2 linked regions of the Aureispira sp. CCB-E genome follow. The protein of the gene in region 1 interacts with the protein of each later gene in a pairwise test. Links are inferred from orthologs where the notes say so. Each region holds a gene or a part of one and is shown on either strand. Other genes may lie near its edges.

Evidence for each region.
Region 2: the proteins of sucC (region 1) and sucD interact in binary tests that used the Escherichia coli proteins (3 or more experiments, as listed by UniProt). The link is inferred for Aureispira sp. CCB-E from one-to-one orthologs.

The regions. Positions count from the first base shown.
Region 1 is NZ_CP133671.1:1,273,300-1,280,399, reverse strand. What follows is about bases 4,070-7,015. They hold sucC (ADP-forming succinate--CoA ligase subunit beta), read right to left. Parts: upstream 6,176-7,015; coding sequence 4,964-6,175; downstream 4,070-4,963. Other genes in these bases: QP953_RS04800 (M43 family zinc metalloprotease), read right to left, coding at 4,070-4,754. In the rest of the region: QP953_RS04815 (hypothetical protein), read left to right, coding at 1-730; QP953_RS04810 (hypothetical protein), read right to left, coding at 781-1,548; QP953_RS04805 (hypothetical protein), read right to left, coding at 1,532-2,407; more of QP953_RS04800, read right to left, coding at 2,604-4,069. UniProt on the Escherichia coli protein: Succinyl-CoA synthetase functions in the citric acid cycle (TCA), coupling the hydrolysis of succinyl-CoA to the synthesis of either ATP or GTP and thus represents the only step of substrate-level phosphorylation in the TCA.
Region 2 is NZ_CP133671.1:7,165,232-7,175,185, forward strand. Bases 3,489-6,330 are described here. They hold sucD (succinate--CoA ligase subunit alpha), read right to left. Parts: upstream 5,430-6,330; coding sequence 4,548-5,429; downstream 3,489-4,547. Other genes in these bases: QP953_RS27680 (sigma-70 family RNA polymerase sigma factor), read left to right, coding at 3,489-3,700; QP953_RS27685 (hypothetical protein), read left to right, coding at 3,911-4,150; QP953_RS27695 (septum formation initiator family protein), read right to left, coding at 5,548-5,865; QP953_RS27700 (hydroxymethylglutaryl-CoA reductase, degradative), read right to left, coding at 5,972-6,330. In the rest of the region: QP953_RS27670 (pitrilysin family protein), read right to left, coding at 1-1,066; QP953_RS27675 (LutB/LldF family L-lactate oxidation iron-sulfur protein), read left to right, coding at 1,367-2,746; more of QP953_RS27680, read left to right, coding at 3,068-3,488; more of QP953_RS27700, read right to left, coding at 6,331-7,327; QP953_RS27705 (isopentenyl-diphosphate delta-isomerase), read right to left, coding at 7,422-8,441; QP953_RS27710 (ABC transporter permease), read right to left, coding at 8,929-9,954. UniProt on the Escherichia coli protein: Succinyl-CoA synthetase functions in the citric acid cycle (TCA), coupling the hydrolysis of succinyl-CoA to the synthesis of either ATP or GTP and thus represents the only step of substrate-level phosphorylation in the TCA.

The sequences.
Region 1 (7,100 bases):
TTACGAATTGGCGATTAACAACGGTGCCAAAACTAGCCATATTATGCTCTGTTATTTAGCTTCCTTACAAGAAAAATATACTGCTAACTCAACATTAGAAATACACAAAACACAAATTATTACTCATTATAATCAAATTTATCAGGAACAGCCGCATCAAGATATTCTTTACAATTTAGCCTCTTTTTATCAACACGATTTGAATGATAAATTAGCTGCAATAGAAACATGGAAACGCTGCATTCAGCTTTACCCTAAGTTTAATCGTGCTATTTTTGCATTGGCTCATTTTCTGTTTGAAGAAAACAAATGGGAAGAAGCCAAAAATTTCGCTTTGAAGAGTTTACACCTTACCCTATCTAGTGTTTATTATAATTTAGATGAAACATATTATCTATTAGGAGCTATTGAATGGAAAGGCTTTCAGAACTTGCCAGCAGCAGAGACTTACTTTGAAAAAGCATTGGAAGAAAATGAATTTTACTACCAACCTCTACAAGCACTGATGGAATTATCCTTAGAAAATGAGGAGTATACGAAAGCCATTCGATGGCACAAACTTGCCTTACAAGAAAGCCCTTTTGATATTCCATTAATGCTACAAATAGCTGAATTATACCTTGAAGTTTATGATTTGGAACAAGCAAGACTGTACTATTCTGAAATATTGGAACTCAATGCTGCTTATCCGCCCGCTTTAGAAGGTTTGAAAAAAATAGAACAATTATGATTTCTGAGTCATAACCCTCAACTGATAGAAACCTAGTTATTCTAAATGCCTTACTCTCCTTCTTTTTTGATAAAATCTGAATTTAAAGGTGGATTTGGGGGGTTATTTTCTATTGCTTTATACTCAATTAATGATGTGGTGATTAGAACCAGCATTGGGCTTAAAACTAGATTTACTAATATAAAAAGAATGGGTGTTAAAACAATTTCACCAAAATCACTTCCAAAAATAAATCGGAAGCTCTCCATCAGACCATAAACAAAAAAGGACTGAAACTCTTGAATTAATGCAAACAAGATAATCGCTAAGAAAAATGCTTCTACCATCAGTTCAAAAAAAGGAATATTTTTATCCATTAACTGCCTGATTACAAACAACAAAATCAAGGCGACAGAAAAATTGCCCACAATTTCAACAAATCCTCCTACAGACATAAAAAAAGTATAACTTCCTAATGTATTTTGGTAGGCAAATAATACAAAACAACCGACAACAATTAATCCTCCCAACAACAAAAAGACGCCCATATTTTGAGCTAATGTTTGCCAAAACTTCAAATTACTACGATGGTCTCTTTTTAAGGTTGCTACACATGGTAAGCTAAGTAGCAGTAAATAAGCATAGATATAATGTATGTTATCCAGCTCTGTCAATGTAATTAAAATATGCATATCAAAGAGATAAATTCCTCCTACAATCGACACACCTAAAAATAAACACAGTAATCCAAAGCTAATATAAAAGGCACTGTTTCCAATGTAACTGTCTTTATAGTTATCAACGACCTCCCTAAAGACATAATTAAGCTTCTTGTTCATTCTTAAAATAAATTAGGGTTTGAGAATAAAAAATACCAATCAATGTCAACCAAAGAAAGCTGTATAACAAAATACTTATAAAACCTAACAAAGCATTTATATTGACAACCTCTGCAAAAACGGCAATAATAACGGCTAGTACCGTGCGAATAATTCTGCCAACATACCTCCCAATACTAGGAAGAACAATCGCTCCAACAACAATCCCAATCCATTTCCCATTTGCTTGCCAAAACTGTTCAAATGAAAGCCCTAACCATTTTAGGTACAATAACAACAATAATAAATAGGGTACCATTCCTAAAATCCAGTAATAAGTATACCCTACCAATATTAGTACATCGTACAAGAAGTTGCCAATGAGGTTACCAATTATTTGTATAACAATAAGTAATACAACCATCTGAAAATAACGAATGCGGACACTTTTCTCTATATATTGTAATACTTCTGTTAAACGCCCTTGTTTATGTTCTATTGGTACATCTAGTACATTATCCATACTAGGAGTACTATTCCTTGTACCTGTTTTTGGCAACCCTGTATGATGCCAATACACGCCTAAAAAGAAACTATTTAAAATCGTTAATTCATAAAAAAAACTTCGAGTCATGCCCAACAAGTAGATAATTACACTGTTCTCATTGTCAGAAAAATCTAGTATATCAACATCAACAATAGACTTGAAGCTATAATAATTATTAACATCAAACGCTAATAGCAATACACATTCATGTAAAAAGAAACTTTCTAATAAAGTGACTAAAATAATTTTTGCAATCAAACTTCTCGATTCTACAAGTGCTGCTTTCCAATGTTGAGTTGTTTTATTAAATCCTATTTTTAGGGCTGTTTTCATGTATTACTATTAATTTAGTAGTTAGCTACGCTGCTACTTCGTGGTCGTTAATTAGCTCCCTACGGTCGTGAACTCGCATAGCTCGGTTCGCTGCTACTGCGTGGTTTCAACGAACTATTGTTAATTATAACGTTATGATTTTCCTAACCTTTAAATTTTCATGGCATTAATTTCCTTATCGAACAGCTTAATAAGCCTATTTCAAGACTACTTTTTGCATCATTCTTGTTCCTCCGCCTGCCACCTGTATGTGGTAAACCCCTGATGTCAAATCAGAAAGGTTTAATTTATAATTTCCACCAATCACATTTTCATCCCATAGCTGCCCTACTTCTTGTCCTAAAGCATTGTACACCGTAATAACAAGAGCTGCTTGTTTGGGCAACTGGACATCAACATTTAATTGACCTGTTGTTGGATTGGGATATATATTTAGGTTGCCTTTAGTTTGGTTTAAGGTTGTTACGTTTAGTCCAGGCGTATTCGTAATGTTAATATCATCTACGTACAAATTATTTTCATAATCGCAAACATGCTCAAATTGAATTTGAACATTAGAGGCATTCTTATAAACCGACAAATCAATGGTTTCCTTCCTCCAATCTCCAGTCGTTGGAACAAATTCCGAGGCTTGCAGATTGGCAACAGTTGCTAAAGCAGTGCCTGCTTTTTCATAGATTTTCGTCCAAGTCTGCCCACAGTCATCAGAAGCCCAAAGACGCAAAGTATCACTAAAACCAGAGGCAGAATACAAGGCATAGGCTAATTCAAACGTCATGGTTACCGTAGATGAATTGCTCATATTAAGAGCAGGCAGTGAAATCCAATCCTTTTCACCATTGGCAGGATAATCCCAATTATCCATAAACATAGAAGCACCTCCTGTTTTTGATGCCACTGTTGTTCGTGCCCAAGTAACATCATTATCAGGGTTAGATGCGCTCCAACCTACAGCAGGAAAAGTAGCTCCTTCAAAACCTTCTGAAAACGGTAAGGCTAGTCCTCCAACAGAGACCGTAAAAGGCGTTGAGTTTTGGTCGTTATTCGAGTCTCCATCTGCATTGCCATTGGGCAAGGAAGTCCAAACGGTTATCATATGAGCACCATTTGTTACTGTTTGTTGTGGCAACTGAACCAAAGCCGTTTGTGTTGTTGGCAAATTTCCTGTCCAGTTTTGAGTCATCACCATGCCCCCATCAATTTGGTAGTTAATTACAGCAGAAGTCAAGGGAGATGCTCCATAATTTTTAATGGTCACCTCTGGTACAAAAGAATTCGTACACATTGCTCCACTAGGATGGTTAATGGCATAAATTCCAGCATCATGGCTAGCAATAACACAAGCTTGTGATGTCAATAAGCCAGGTCGAGCAACAGCAATAGCAGCTCTCATCCTAGTTTTTTGTCCAGCAGTAAACGAATTCATACAATTGTCATTCACATAATCCATAAAGTTCATAAACATATCAGCAGATCCACAAGACGTAGCAGGGTGTGTGGGGCAACCACTGTATGCTTGATCTTGCAAAGGAGTATCGGTCACTCCATCATCTTGATTGCAGCCTCCATTTCCTGGTCCCCAAACATGTTGCAAATTCAACCAATGTCCTACTTCATGAGTAGTTGTTCGACCTCCATTATAAGGTGCTGTTGCTCCTGTTTTACCAAAATATTGATATCCAATAACAACTCCATCGGCACCATTAGGTGCACTTCCGGGCGTGTACGTGAATCCCAAAACTCCACCGCCAAGTTCGCAAACCCATATATTTAAGTATTTATTGGGGTCCCATATATCGATCCCTCCTGCCGCTGTGGAGTAATAAGCACTACCATTGCCAATATTATTAACAGACGTTTGAGTTCGTGTAATCCCTGTTGTTGCATTATTGTTAGGATCTTTGGTCGCTAGACAAAACTCAATCTCTGTATCGGCGACAACCCCAGCAAAGGTAGTAGGAACATTACTTGCATCGGCGTTTGTCCTTCTATAATCTTCATTCAAAACCTGCAATTGTTCATAAACTCGTTGGTCTGAAATATTCTGTGCCGCTGTTCGGTATACGATGTGTACCACAACAGGAATAGTATAAACAGGTGGTGCATTTCTCCCTTTAAATGCAAGCTTTTCTTGCTCTATGTAGCGATTGATTCTTGCTTCTGTCACAGCCTTTCGTTTTCTAAGAACAGCATTTTTTTGAATAGCTTCTGCTACTTTTTCATTGGTAAAACAACGAGTAACTTTCTTAGACTCTGCTGCCAAAGTAGCAACAACATCGTTTGGCTGCCCCCACAATGAGAACGTCTGTAGGAATAGAATGCAAATAACTGGGAATAACTTTTCCATAAAATGCTCTGTTTAACAGTCGATAAGTAATTAATAAATGGTGGTCTATATATGGTTATTTTTTACAAAATAAGCTTTTTCATTCCAATAGCCTTTCTTTATCAAGCATTTTTTGACTTTAATACATTCTAAAAAGCTATTTTTTGTTCAAAAAAAAAGGTTGCTACCAATTGGCAACAACCTTTAATTTTTATTTTATTAGATTCTTTTTAACCTACCAATTCAGTTACTTTATCAGCAGCCTCTTGTAGAGTTACAGCAGAATGTACATCCAGCCCAGAATCGTCGATTAATTGCTTAGCGATTTCTGCATTAGTTCCTTGTAAACGTACAATGATTGGAACATTGATATCACCAATATTTTGGTAAGCATCAACAACACCTTGTGCCACACGGTCACAACGAACAATTCCACCAAAAATATTAATCAAAATTGCCTTTACATTTTCGTCTTTCAAAATGATACGGAAAGCAGTTTCAACACGCTTTGCATCAGCAGTACCTCCTACATCTAGGAAGTTAGCAGGCTCGCCACCACATAATTTGATAATATCCATCGTAGACATTGCCAAACCAGCACCATTTACCATACAACCTACGTTTCCATCCAACTTAATAAAGCTTAAGCCATGTTCTTTAGCTTCTACCTCAGCAGGATCTTCTTCGTGTACATCACGTAGAGCCGCCAAGTCTGGATGACGGAACAATGCATTTTCATCTAGAGAAGCCTTAGAGTCAGCAGCAACAATTTTGTTATCTGAAGTTTTCAAACAAGGATTGATTTCTACCAAAGAAGCATCAGCTCCTACAAAAGCTTTATATGTTGCCGCAACAAATTTTGTCATTGCTTTGAATGCATCTCCTTCAAGACCTAAATTGCTTGCAATATTACGTGTTTGGTACGCTTGCAAACCTAAATGAGGGTGAATATATTCTTTATGTACCAAATGTGGCGTTTCTTCTGCTACTTTCTCGATATCCATACCACCTTCCGTAGAATATACGATTACATTACATTTACGCTCTCTGTCCATCAAGATAGAATAGTAAAATTCGTTCACATCCATGTTACCATCCGCATCTGGATAATAAACATCCTCTGTAATTAGAATCTTGCGAACCAATTTACCCTCACCATCCATTCCACCAGGAGTTTGAGGTGTTTTTAACATCATACCTAAGATATTACCAGCATGTGTTTTTAATTCGTCCATGTTTTTGGCCAACTTAACTCCACCGCCTTTTCCGCGTCCTCCAGCGTGGATTTGCGCTTTAACAACACACCAACTAGTGCCTGTTTCTTCTTTTAATTTAGCAAATGCAGTTTCGATATCGTCTAGATTTTCAACGACAACACCGCGTTGGATAGGCACGCCATAACTAGCTAATAGTTCTTTGGCTTGATATTCATGCAGATTCATTGTGTAATGATTGAATGTTATTATAATAATGTTTCAATTGCTCAAATCTAAAAGTTTTTCTAAGCTTATTCAAATTAGTATAAAGGTTTTTCTAAGAATACTCTATTCATTTTTATTTTTTGGTCATTTATATCCACCTTTCTTTAATTTAAAGCTCTAGCAATCAAACTTCAATCTACTTTTGTTCCATCTTTTTCCTTTTGCATTCAACATTTCTACGATTTATGAATGTCATTGCATTGAATATAAAAAGCCAGCAGTACAAAATATATTTTCAGGATTATACTTGCTGCTGGCTATACGAATAGAATCATTTAAAAATGATTCTAACTAAATTTTAAAGGTCACTACGCTTCAAAATTTAGAAGCAAATTACACATCTTTAATTTTGGAGTTAAAAGCAAGTGCTTTTATTCCTCAATAATTGATCACTATCTATTCAGTAGTTCAAAGATAGCCTAGCTATTTTACTTTGGTCTTAACAAAAGATAACGCTGCTCTACTTTTTAGAGATTGTCAAGAAAAAAGCAGTTTGTATGGAACGATTCCTTAATATCAGGCTCAAAATTTGGAGAAAAATAGGAATAAAGCTAACTTTCATATTAGTCATTCGTAAAATGAATAGAAAGTCATTTACAAATTTTGTACAATACATTCTTTTACAAAAAACATCCTTTAATTAATAGGCATAATTAAACAAATGCTCTAATAGTTGAAGATGCTCAACATGGTTTTAGCAGGCTATTGCCATTTTATCAAGCAAAAAAAATACTTTATTAAAAAAAGTAATTCGTTGATTGTTTCATAAACAGCTCTGTGGTTTTATTAAAACAAGCCCATTCAGCTATCAATTTAGTTAGATGCAACTGTTGCTGTGTGGTATTTTAGAAGTGTTGCACAATTGATAATTCAAAGCTTAATATGA
Region 2 (9,954 bases), 5.9 Mb from region 1 along the record:
AATTATTCAATTCACTAAATTCAATATTGTGTTCAGTTCGATTCCGAAATTTTTCCACAGCTTTGGCAGGCAATAAAGTATTCTTAAGCTTTTCTAGCTCTTTCCAAATCGCCTTTTCTGCTTCTTCAAATGTTGCCTCATCCGATAATTTTCCTTCAATAATCATTAAACCAGTATCAATAGAAGCCGTAATATAGGCATCAATAGACGAAAACAATTCCTGTTCTTTCACCAAGTTTTGATACAGTTGCGAAGCATCGCCTTCTGCCAACACATCGGTTATAAAATCATCTACATAATAATCATTGTGGTTGCGTTCTGCGCTATGAAACACCAAATACAAAGCATTTAAAGGAACATTAGCAGCGACCTCAATCACTCGTTTCTCTGTTTGTAACGGTTCGTAAGGCGACTTTATCTTATTTACCTTTCCTTGCTCAATATCTCCAAACCATTTTTGAGTCAGCCTTAAAGCCTGTTCAGGTTCTACATTTCCACAGATACTCAATACAGCATTGTTAGGACAGTAAAAGCGATCAAAAAAAGCCTTTACATCTTCCAAAGTTGCATCCTCAATGTGTTGTGGCACCTGTCCTATCGTAGGAATTCGGTAAGGATGTACTCGGTAAGCCATAGGTCCTATATGATGCCAAATATCGCCATAAGGTTCGTTTAAACAGCTCTCTTTAAATTCTTCTAATACCACTTTTTTTTCTCGCTCCAAAGCCTTTGCATCTAGGTTAAGATGCAACATTCGATCGGCTTCCAACCAGAGGGCTGTTTCGAGGTTTTGATAAGGCATATATTCATAATAAACGGTCATATCTTGGTTGGTAAAAGCATTGTTTTCACCTCCTGCTTGTTGAATATAATCATCAAAGCTCAAAGCGTGCTTTGAACCTCCAAACATCAAATGTTCAAACAAGTGTGCAAAACCAGACTTTCCCTCTTCTTCGTCTTTTGTCCCTACATTGTAGGTAATACAAACGGAAACCAGTGGGGTACTTTTATCTTGGTGTACCAACAGCTTCAAGCCGTTATCCAATTGATATCGTGTAAATTCCATTCTTTATTATTCGTTCTTTTTCTTTAAATGAGAACCACTACTTTTTATATTGAAGCATAAAACAACTAAAGTGTCAAAAAGATTGCAAAATTAGTTAAATTTGTGATAAGGTCTATTCTTCTGTGGAGAATAAGCACTTTTTATCAAACTTAATAGTTTGCTAAATAACCTTATAAAGTGTGTGACTATTTTTGCTGGGCAAATTAACAGAACCTAAAAACTCTACTTAATCACTAGCAATCAATAATTTAAACTCTATCAAACCTATTTTATAATCGTTATGTCTAATACCTTGAAATAATGAATAAACACTTAGCTACTTTTTTAGAAAAATCCGAGGAAAAAGCGTTTTCAAAAGAGCACCGAAAGCGTCTTAAATTTAATATGGGGAAATACCATACCAAAGTAGCTATAGGCAAACAGCAGTTTGAAAACTTAGAGCAGGCAAGGCAATTGGCTAAAAACATCAAAGCAAAAACAATTCAAAATTTACCTGCTCTCCTAGAAGAATTTGAAGCAAAGTTTACGGCTCGTGGAGGAAAAGTTATTTGGGCAGAAGATATCGAAGAAGCACAAAAGGCGATTACCCAAATCATGAAAGAAAAAGCAGCAAAAATTGTTGTTAAGTCTAAATCCATGATTACAGAAGAAATAAAACTAAACCATCTATTAGAAGAACAAGGTATTGAAGTTCTAGAAACTGATTTAGGAGAATTTATTGTTCAAGTCAAAGGAGAAACACCTTATCATATTGTTACTCCTGCCATGCATTTGTCTAAAGAAGATATTGCTGATTTGTTTCACGAAAAATTCCAAACCGCTCCAGATGCAAGCCCCGAAGCACTAACAGCTTATGTTCGCCAAGTTTTACGAGAACGTTTCACACAAGCAGACATTGGTATTTCTGGAGGCAACTTCCTTTTGGCAGATACAGGTTCTATGGTCTTGGTAGAAAATGAAGGTAATGGGCGTTTAGCAACAACGCTTCCCAAAACACATATTGCTATTATCGGAATTGAAAAAATGATTCCCTCAATAGAAGATTTAGATCTATTTTTGCCTTTGTTGGCAACGTTTGGTACAGGACAAAATACCACTGTCTACAATACTATTTTGAGCGGTCCTAAGCAAGCACATGAAGTAGATGGTCCCGAAGATATGTATGTTATTTTGCTTGATAATGGACGCAGCGAAGTTATGGGCGATGAGTACATGCGAGAGTCGATGTATTGTATTCGTTGTGGCTCTTGCCTCAACAATTGTCCTGTCTATCAAACCATTGGTGGACATACTTATGATAGCCCTTATAGTGGTCCTATTGGTGCAGTTATTAGTCCTCATCTAAAAATCGGAAAATTTGAAGACAATGTCCATTTAAGCCAAGCGTCTTCTTTATGTGGCAGTTGTACAGAAAACTGCCCTGTCAACATCAACCTTCATCAAATGCTATTATACAATCGTTCTTTTGAAGAAGCAGAAAATTTGCGCCCAAAAGAAGAACAGCTGATGTGGCGGGCTTGGCGAACAGCAATGTTGAATAGGTCGTTGATGAATGCTCCTGCTTTTAGCAAAAACTTGGTTGGCAACTTGTTCTTGAGCAAAATGTGGGGCGATCGCAGAGAGTTTCCCAAGTTTCCCAAACATACTTTCAATCAGCTTTGGAAAAAAGGAAAAGTATAAACTATTTTAGTTCGATCACCAACAAACAACGGTTTCTATTCCTATCCATTTCAAGGTATTAATTATGCTTTTTTGAAAAAAAAGCGTATTTTGGGAAACTATGTGGAATAAATTAGGGTATATTAATACTATACTATATAGTTTTGTCAACTATTATGATAATTATAAATAGTTGAGTTTTCACATTACTTCGTAGTTTATTCAACAACAATCGCTTTAACAAATCCTAGAATACTATCGTGTTTTGTAAATCATGGCTCCTATTCAATGCTGTCATTTGTAAAATATTGGTAATAAATTCAACTTAAATACAACATCACCGTGGAAAACGAAAATGAATACTTAGAAGAAGAAGTTGACCAACAGGAAGAAGTTCCTACAGCGACACCAGAGCAATTAGCTGTATTTAACAGCGAATTGATGCCTCAAATTGACGCACTCTATAATTTTGCTTTTCACCTTTGTTACAACGAAGATGATGCAAATGACTTGGTTCAAGAAACTTATTTAAAGGCATTTAGATTCATAGATAAGTACATTCAAGGAACTAATGCGAAGGCTTGGTTGTTTAAGATATTGAAGAACGCTTTTATCAACCAATATCGTAAGAAAAGCAAACGACCAACACAGGTAGACTATGAGGAAATTGCAACCTATCACGATAGTGAAGACGCAAGCTATGTAGATTTCTTCGACTTGAGAGAAGATATTTTTCAAGGTATGATGGGCGATGAAGTCACCAATGCTATTAATGCATTGCCTATTGATTTCAGAACTGTCATTCTACTTTGTGACATTGAAGGCTTCACTTATGAAGAAATATCTAAAATAATTGATATTCCTATCGGAACTGTCCGATCTAGGTTGCATCGTGCTAGAAACATGCTTAAAGAGCGTTTAACAGATTATGCACAATCCATGGGTTATAAAGATAAACGTGGACAAAAAAAATAAAAATTGAACAATTTATGACAGAAAATGTTACTTATTGGCACAGTAATAGTTTATCAGTAAAGCAACATTTTCTGTTTATTAAATTTATTAACCATAAACATTTCGCAGTTCTACTCCTACTTTTCTATTTAAAGTACAAACAATCATCTAGAGTAGAAACTGTTATTGAAAAATCTATTTAGTTCTATTTATATTTTAAAATTAAGTATTATGAAAACATCTGGCAATCCAGGGGAATTCCAAAGAAGATTAGTAATGTATCTTGATGGAGCCCTATCCAACCAAGAATCGCGTGAATTTTTAACAGACGTCAAAAATTCTCCTGAACAACTCGCTAAATTGCAAAAAGAGAAATCATTCCGTGAATTCCTTCGCAAAAAAGTTAATCGTCGTAGTGTTTCTCCAGCACTTATTAACAGCATTAAATCAAAGATTAACTCCTCTCTCTAAGTATTAAAATACACTAATCAATTTCACCCCTCGTCTGAGTTTCTTATTCCCTCGTTCTGGTATTATCATTTACCCAACAACACGAAATTCATTCAACTACAGGAATAAATAGACGTTATTTTTCTAACAATTCGCTCCCTGTATAGTGTTATAATAGCCGATTGTTATATAAGTAACCGACTTACTAAATAGGATATATTATACTCCTCAAAATTGGAGTAATGAATTACAAGAAGGAATCAATCCACCATTTGGATTGGTTCCTTTTGCTATCTGTGTAATAGGGGATTTTTAACCTCATTATAAAGCTATGCTATTCTTAGCATAAACAAAAAGCCACTTTGGGAGTTTCCAAAGTGGCTTTCTTTATAATAAAGCTATACTTGCTTGAGTTAGCTTATGCTTTTACAGATTCTAGTGCTTTTACCATTGTAGCTCCAATATCAGCAGGAGAATCTACAACCAAAACACCACACTCACGCAAAATGCGTTTCTTAGCAGCAGCAGTATCGTCTGCGCCACCAACGATAGCACCAGCGTGCCCCATTGTACGACCAACAGGAGCCGTTTCACCAGCAATAAATCCAACAACAGGCTTCGTACCATGTTCTTTGATCCAACGAGCAGCTTGAGCCTCTAAATTTCCTCCAATTTCACCAATCATCACGATACCCTCTGTTTCAGGGTCAGCCATCAATAATTCAACTGCTTCTTTTGTTGTCGTTCCAATAATTGGATCACCACCGATACCAATTGCCGTTGTTACTCCCAAACCAGCTTTTACAATTTGGTCAGCAGCCTCGTACGTTAGCGTACCTGATTTAGATACAATTCCAATTTTACCTTTTTTGAAGATAAACCCAGGCATAATACCTACTTTTGCTTCTTCAGCTGTAATAATACCAGGGCAGTTTGGTCCAATCAAGCGAACATTTTTGTCCTCGATAAAAGCTTTTACTTTTACCATATCTTGAACTGGAATTCCTTCCGTGATACAGATAATTACTTTGATTCCTGCATCTGCAGCTTCTAATACAGCATCTGCAGCAAAGCGAGGAGGAACAAAGATAATAGAAGTATCTGCACCAGTTTTGGCAACAGCATCAGCTACAGTTCCAAAAACAGGACGGTCCAAGTGTGTTTGACCACTTTTACCTGGAGTAACACCACCTACTACATTAGTGCCATATTCAATCATTTGGCTTGCATGAAAAGTCCCTTCCTTTCCTGTAAAACCTTGTACAATGATTTTAGAATCTTTGTTGACTAGTACAGACATTTTTTTTCTTTATTTATAAGATTATTAATTGAATTGTATAGTGTGCCAAATTTACAAATTACCTAGTGTAGAACAAAATTATCCCTCCCTTTTTGATAAGGTAGCTTATTAATTTTTTTTATTTTTCAATCACAAAAACTTCTTCATCTGGCTTTTTCATGTAATAATGTTCTCTAGCAAACTTTTCTCTGGTTTTATCATCCGTAAAAAGTTCTTTATTATCTTTTTCCGCTTGGCTTATTTCGGTTTGATAATAATCCTTTTTTGATTGCAATTCTTGCAAGGTTGCTTGTAATCGATATTGAGAGATAATGCTATTGTTATCAAAGAAGAACATCCAAACCACAAATAAAGCTGTTACGACAATAAATTTATTGCGCATTGGTGCTGGAATATCTTCTAATAATAATTCTAATTTGGTTGGTTTTTTTGCCATTTTTTCGGTAATCCATTAAAACTAAAAAAAGACATAAAACAAACCACCTGTTTGCTCTATGTCTTCAAATATAAGATAATTATTTTTCTTTTCTAATTCGAACCTGTTATTTCATTTTTAGTTCTGTTGTTGGATTCGTTCTCAACAAATTAAGAAAATCACGAACCGCAGTAAACGAAACTAATTTATCCTTGAAGTGAGACAGAACAACAATCGCTTCTTTTTCTGTTGCCTCCAAATGATTCAAGATATTCATTAAATGCATTTTCATATGACCTTGTTGAATTCCTGTTGTTACCAAGGAGCGAACAGCAGCAAAATTTTGTGCTAAGCCTGTTGCTGCAATCACCATCATCAGTTCTTCTGCCGAAGGATTACCTAACATTTCCAGAGAACGCTTGGCCAACGGATGCAAAGAAGTCAAACCACCTACTGTTCCTATTGCTAGTGGAATGTCTAGCCAAAACTTAAACATGCCATCCTCTACTTTAGCAGACGACAAGCTTTTGTAACTTCCATCTCGTGCAGCATACGTATGACCACAAGACTCAATTGCTCGGAAATCATTTCCTGTCGCTAATGCCACGGCATCAATTCCATTAAAAATTCCTTTGTTATGTGTGGTGGCTCTATGCACATCAATATGTGCTATTTTGAGCGCTTTATCAAATTTATATGCAAAAGTAGCCGCATCAATATTACCATTATCAAATGTCCCCAAATCTTCCACAGGGCATTCTACCCAAGCACGCACCAAACACTCTGGTGTATAATTTGATAAAATAGCCATGATAACCGTCACCTCTTTTTCTTCGTCAGAAAAACTCTCTTGCTCACTCATAAAAGCACGCAATGAACGAGAAGCCTCCTCTAAACAAGAGTTGATAAAGTTGGCTCCCATTGAGTCACAGGTCTCAAAAGTCATTTTTAGCTGATAATAGTTCGCCTCTAAATGCGTCATATTGACCAACTCTATTTCCGAAATTCCACCACCACGCTCTCGCATATTGGAGGTGATGTGTGCCGTATCGTCCAAAATACGTTCTTTCAACTCCGAAAAACGATTGTACAGTTTGGTATAATCTCCCTTCCAATCAAAATGTACTTGACCAATTTTATGCGTAGCAATAATTTCAGCTTTAAATCCGCCTCTTTTTAGCCAAAATTTAGCTGCTGCCGAAGCCGCTGCTACAACAGAAGACTCTTCAATCACCATCGGCACACAATATAGTTTTCCATTGATTTCCAAATTAGGAACCACACCGTAAGGCAAATAAAAATTACTTACTGTATTTTCGCTAAAGTCGTCGAAAATTTTCTGTTTCTGTGGATCACCATACCAAAAACTTTTTAGTTCGCGTGCAACTTCTTCTGGATTGATAAAGAAGTTTTCTACCAACCAGCGAATTTTTCCTCGTTTGGATAGTTTTGAGAATCCCGATACTATTGTTGGCTTTTTCATATTGGTTTTGTTTTTAAAACCTTGAATTGTAATTAAAATTGATGTTGAACTCCAGTTCTATTTTGAAAATAGACTAACAACTAACTACAATTCATTACTTTACTGTTAAATATTTTTTTGCTAGTTTCAATCCTTCTATTTGAGTAGAAACATAGTCGTATAATTCTTTGTAATCACCTCGTGCATGCTTCAAAAATGCAGATGCTTGACCATAAATCGCAGGCGAAGATAGTTTATTTATTAGATAATACCCGTCTAAAAAGTCCTTAATTCCTCCAGAAATAATAACTTCTTTACAAAGTGCTCGCTCCCCTAAATCGTTCATTATCTGATTTGTCATCAAAACCATTTCCTCTGCACTATGCCCTACATTGGCTAATTTAGAGTAAATCTCTTGTTTTTGGGCATCCGAGCGCAACAATTCTAACTTTGCAAAATTGGTGCCTCCATTGGCAGCAAAATCTACTGCCATAATAGGCAATTGAAACAATGCCTCCAAACTCTTATACCCCATGCCTTGACCTACTTCTTTAACAATGATATTCAAATCAGGAAACGCATCAAGCACTCGTTTTATGGTATCAATTGGCGGGTACTTAAAGTGATCGCCTTCTGGCTGCAACCATTCTTGAAAAGGATTGACATGGATAATCAAACCATCTGCTTTTAATTTATGAATTAGGTCGCTAATTAAGACGGATTTTTGCTCATCAAACAATTGTTCTAATTGAGCAATTCCCAAATTAGCATACAAAGGCAAATCATCTCCAATAATGGCACGTACATCAAAATCTTGTAAATATTGATCGCTTGTCAATAAGCCTCGACAAGATCCCAATCCCATTCCAAAACCAAAGTCTCGTGCAACTCTCGCTAAGTTATGGTTAATTACATTTGCATATTCTGTGCCACCAGTCATGCTTGACACCCACAAAGGTGTTTGCATCGTTTTACCCAAAAAAGTAAAAGAATGTTGATCTTCAGCAGTTGGATGACCAGCTAATAGTGGTTCGTAATAAAATCGATCATCTAAACTAGTGCGTTCAATTTGAGATTTGAACGCCAATTGTATGTGATCTTGTTTTCGAGAAGATGCTGTTAAATCTCTGTCCATATATGGTTGCTTTGATAAACCATTTTTCATAAGCAAGCGGTATTAAATTAAGGATTTGGGGTTTCATCTTATTTGGTTCTACTAATTAGCAGCGCAGCTAACTATTGCTAATTGAATACTGCAATTTAAAGTTTTTGTTTCATAACTTTCAATAAAAAGTGAAAACTATTTTATTTTTCACAAAAATACAAATTAAGCAGCCTTGCAAAACCTAGAACAGAAGAAAGTGATTAATGTTTAGCAAAAAGTTAAAACAGTATATTACATATATATGTACGCACTTACATTTTATAATGTTGTGTTTTTTCTTTTATTTTAATCCTTATGCTTCCTTTTTTAACGTTTTGTTTGGTTTACCTTAGATAAACAGGACGTTTTAGCCTTATTATCATAGAAGTAAACGATACGCCAATTGGTTGTCATAATAATTATTACAACTAGTTATAGACGAACAATTTACTGAAACATTATGACCAACACCAAGTAATTACTCATAACGCAACGCTTCGATAGGGTCTAATTTAGAGGCTTTTACAGCTGGATATAATCCCGAAACGATTCCAACAATAAAACAGAGAGAAAAGCCGAGTGCAATCCAAGCCCAAGGAACAACAAAAGCTCCTCCTACCATATAAGTTACCCCATTGCCTGCTATAATACCAAATACGATGCCTACAAAGCCACCAATTTGACAGATCACAATCGCTTCTACTAAAAATTGCACTAAAATGGTGCGTCGAGTTGCTCCAAGAGATTTACAAATCCCTATTTCTCTAGTTCGCTCGGTGACAGAAACCAGCATAATATTCATCAATCCTATCGCCGCTCCTAATAAGGTGATAAGACCAATAAAAATAGCCGCCATCTGCAAAGTTGCTGTGTTTTCAACGATTAAGGAAATCAAGCCATCGCTTTTTTCTAGTTCAAAATCGGACTCTTCTCCTATTTTAATTTTTCGAACACGTCGAAAAACCCCTTCGGCTTCAGCCATAGCGGGATCAATGTTTAAGGCATCCGTTACCATTACTGATAAATTATAAGAACTGGTTTGAGAACCAAAGTACTTACGGAGTGTTTGCAAAGGAACAATAACCATTTTGTCTCCACTGAAAGTCATACTTGACCCTTTCTCTTCCATCACACCAATAACCGTAAAGCGTATGTTTCGAATAGAAATTGTTTTGCCTAAAATATTAACATTAGTATAATTTTCAAAGAGTTTTTCGGCAATAGATGCCCCTAAAATGACAATATTTCGCCCTGCCTCCGACTCCAAAGCGGTTATATTTCGCCCCGCTGCCAATTTGTAACCAGCAACATCCAAGTAGTTTTCATCCGCTCCATATATTGTAGTATTTGGATCTGTTTCTGTTCCCTCATGCTTAACAACAGCACTCAAAGAACCTAAAGCAGAGATAGACACAGCAGCAGGGTATTGGTATTTTTCTTTAAATGAGGCAGCTTGTTTGTAACTAATTTTATCTCCAATATTAGAACGGCGTCCTCTTCGTCC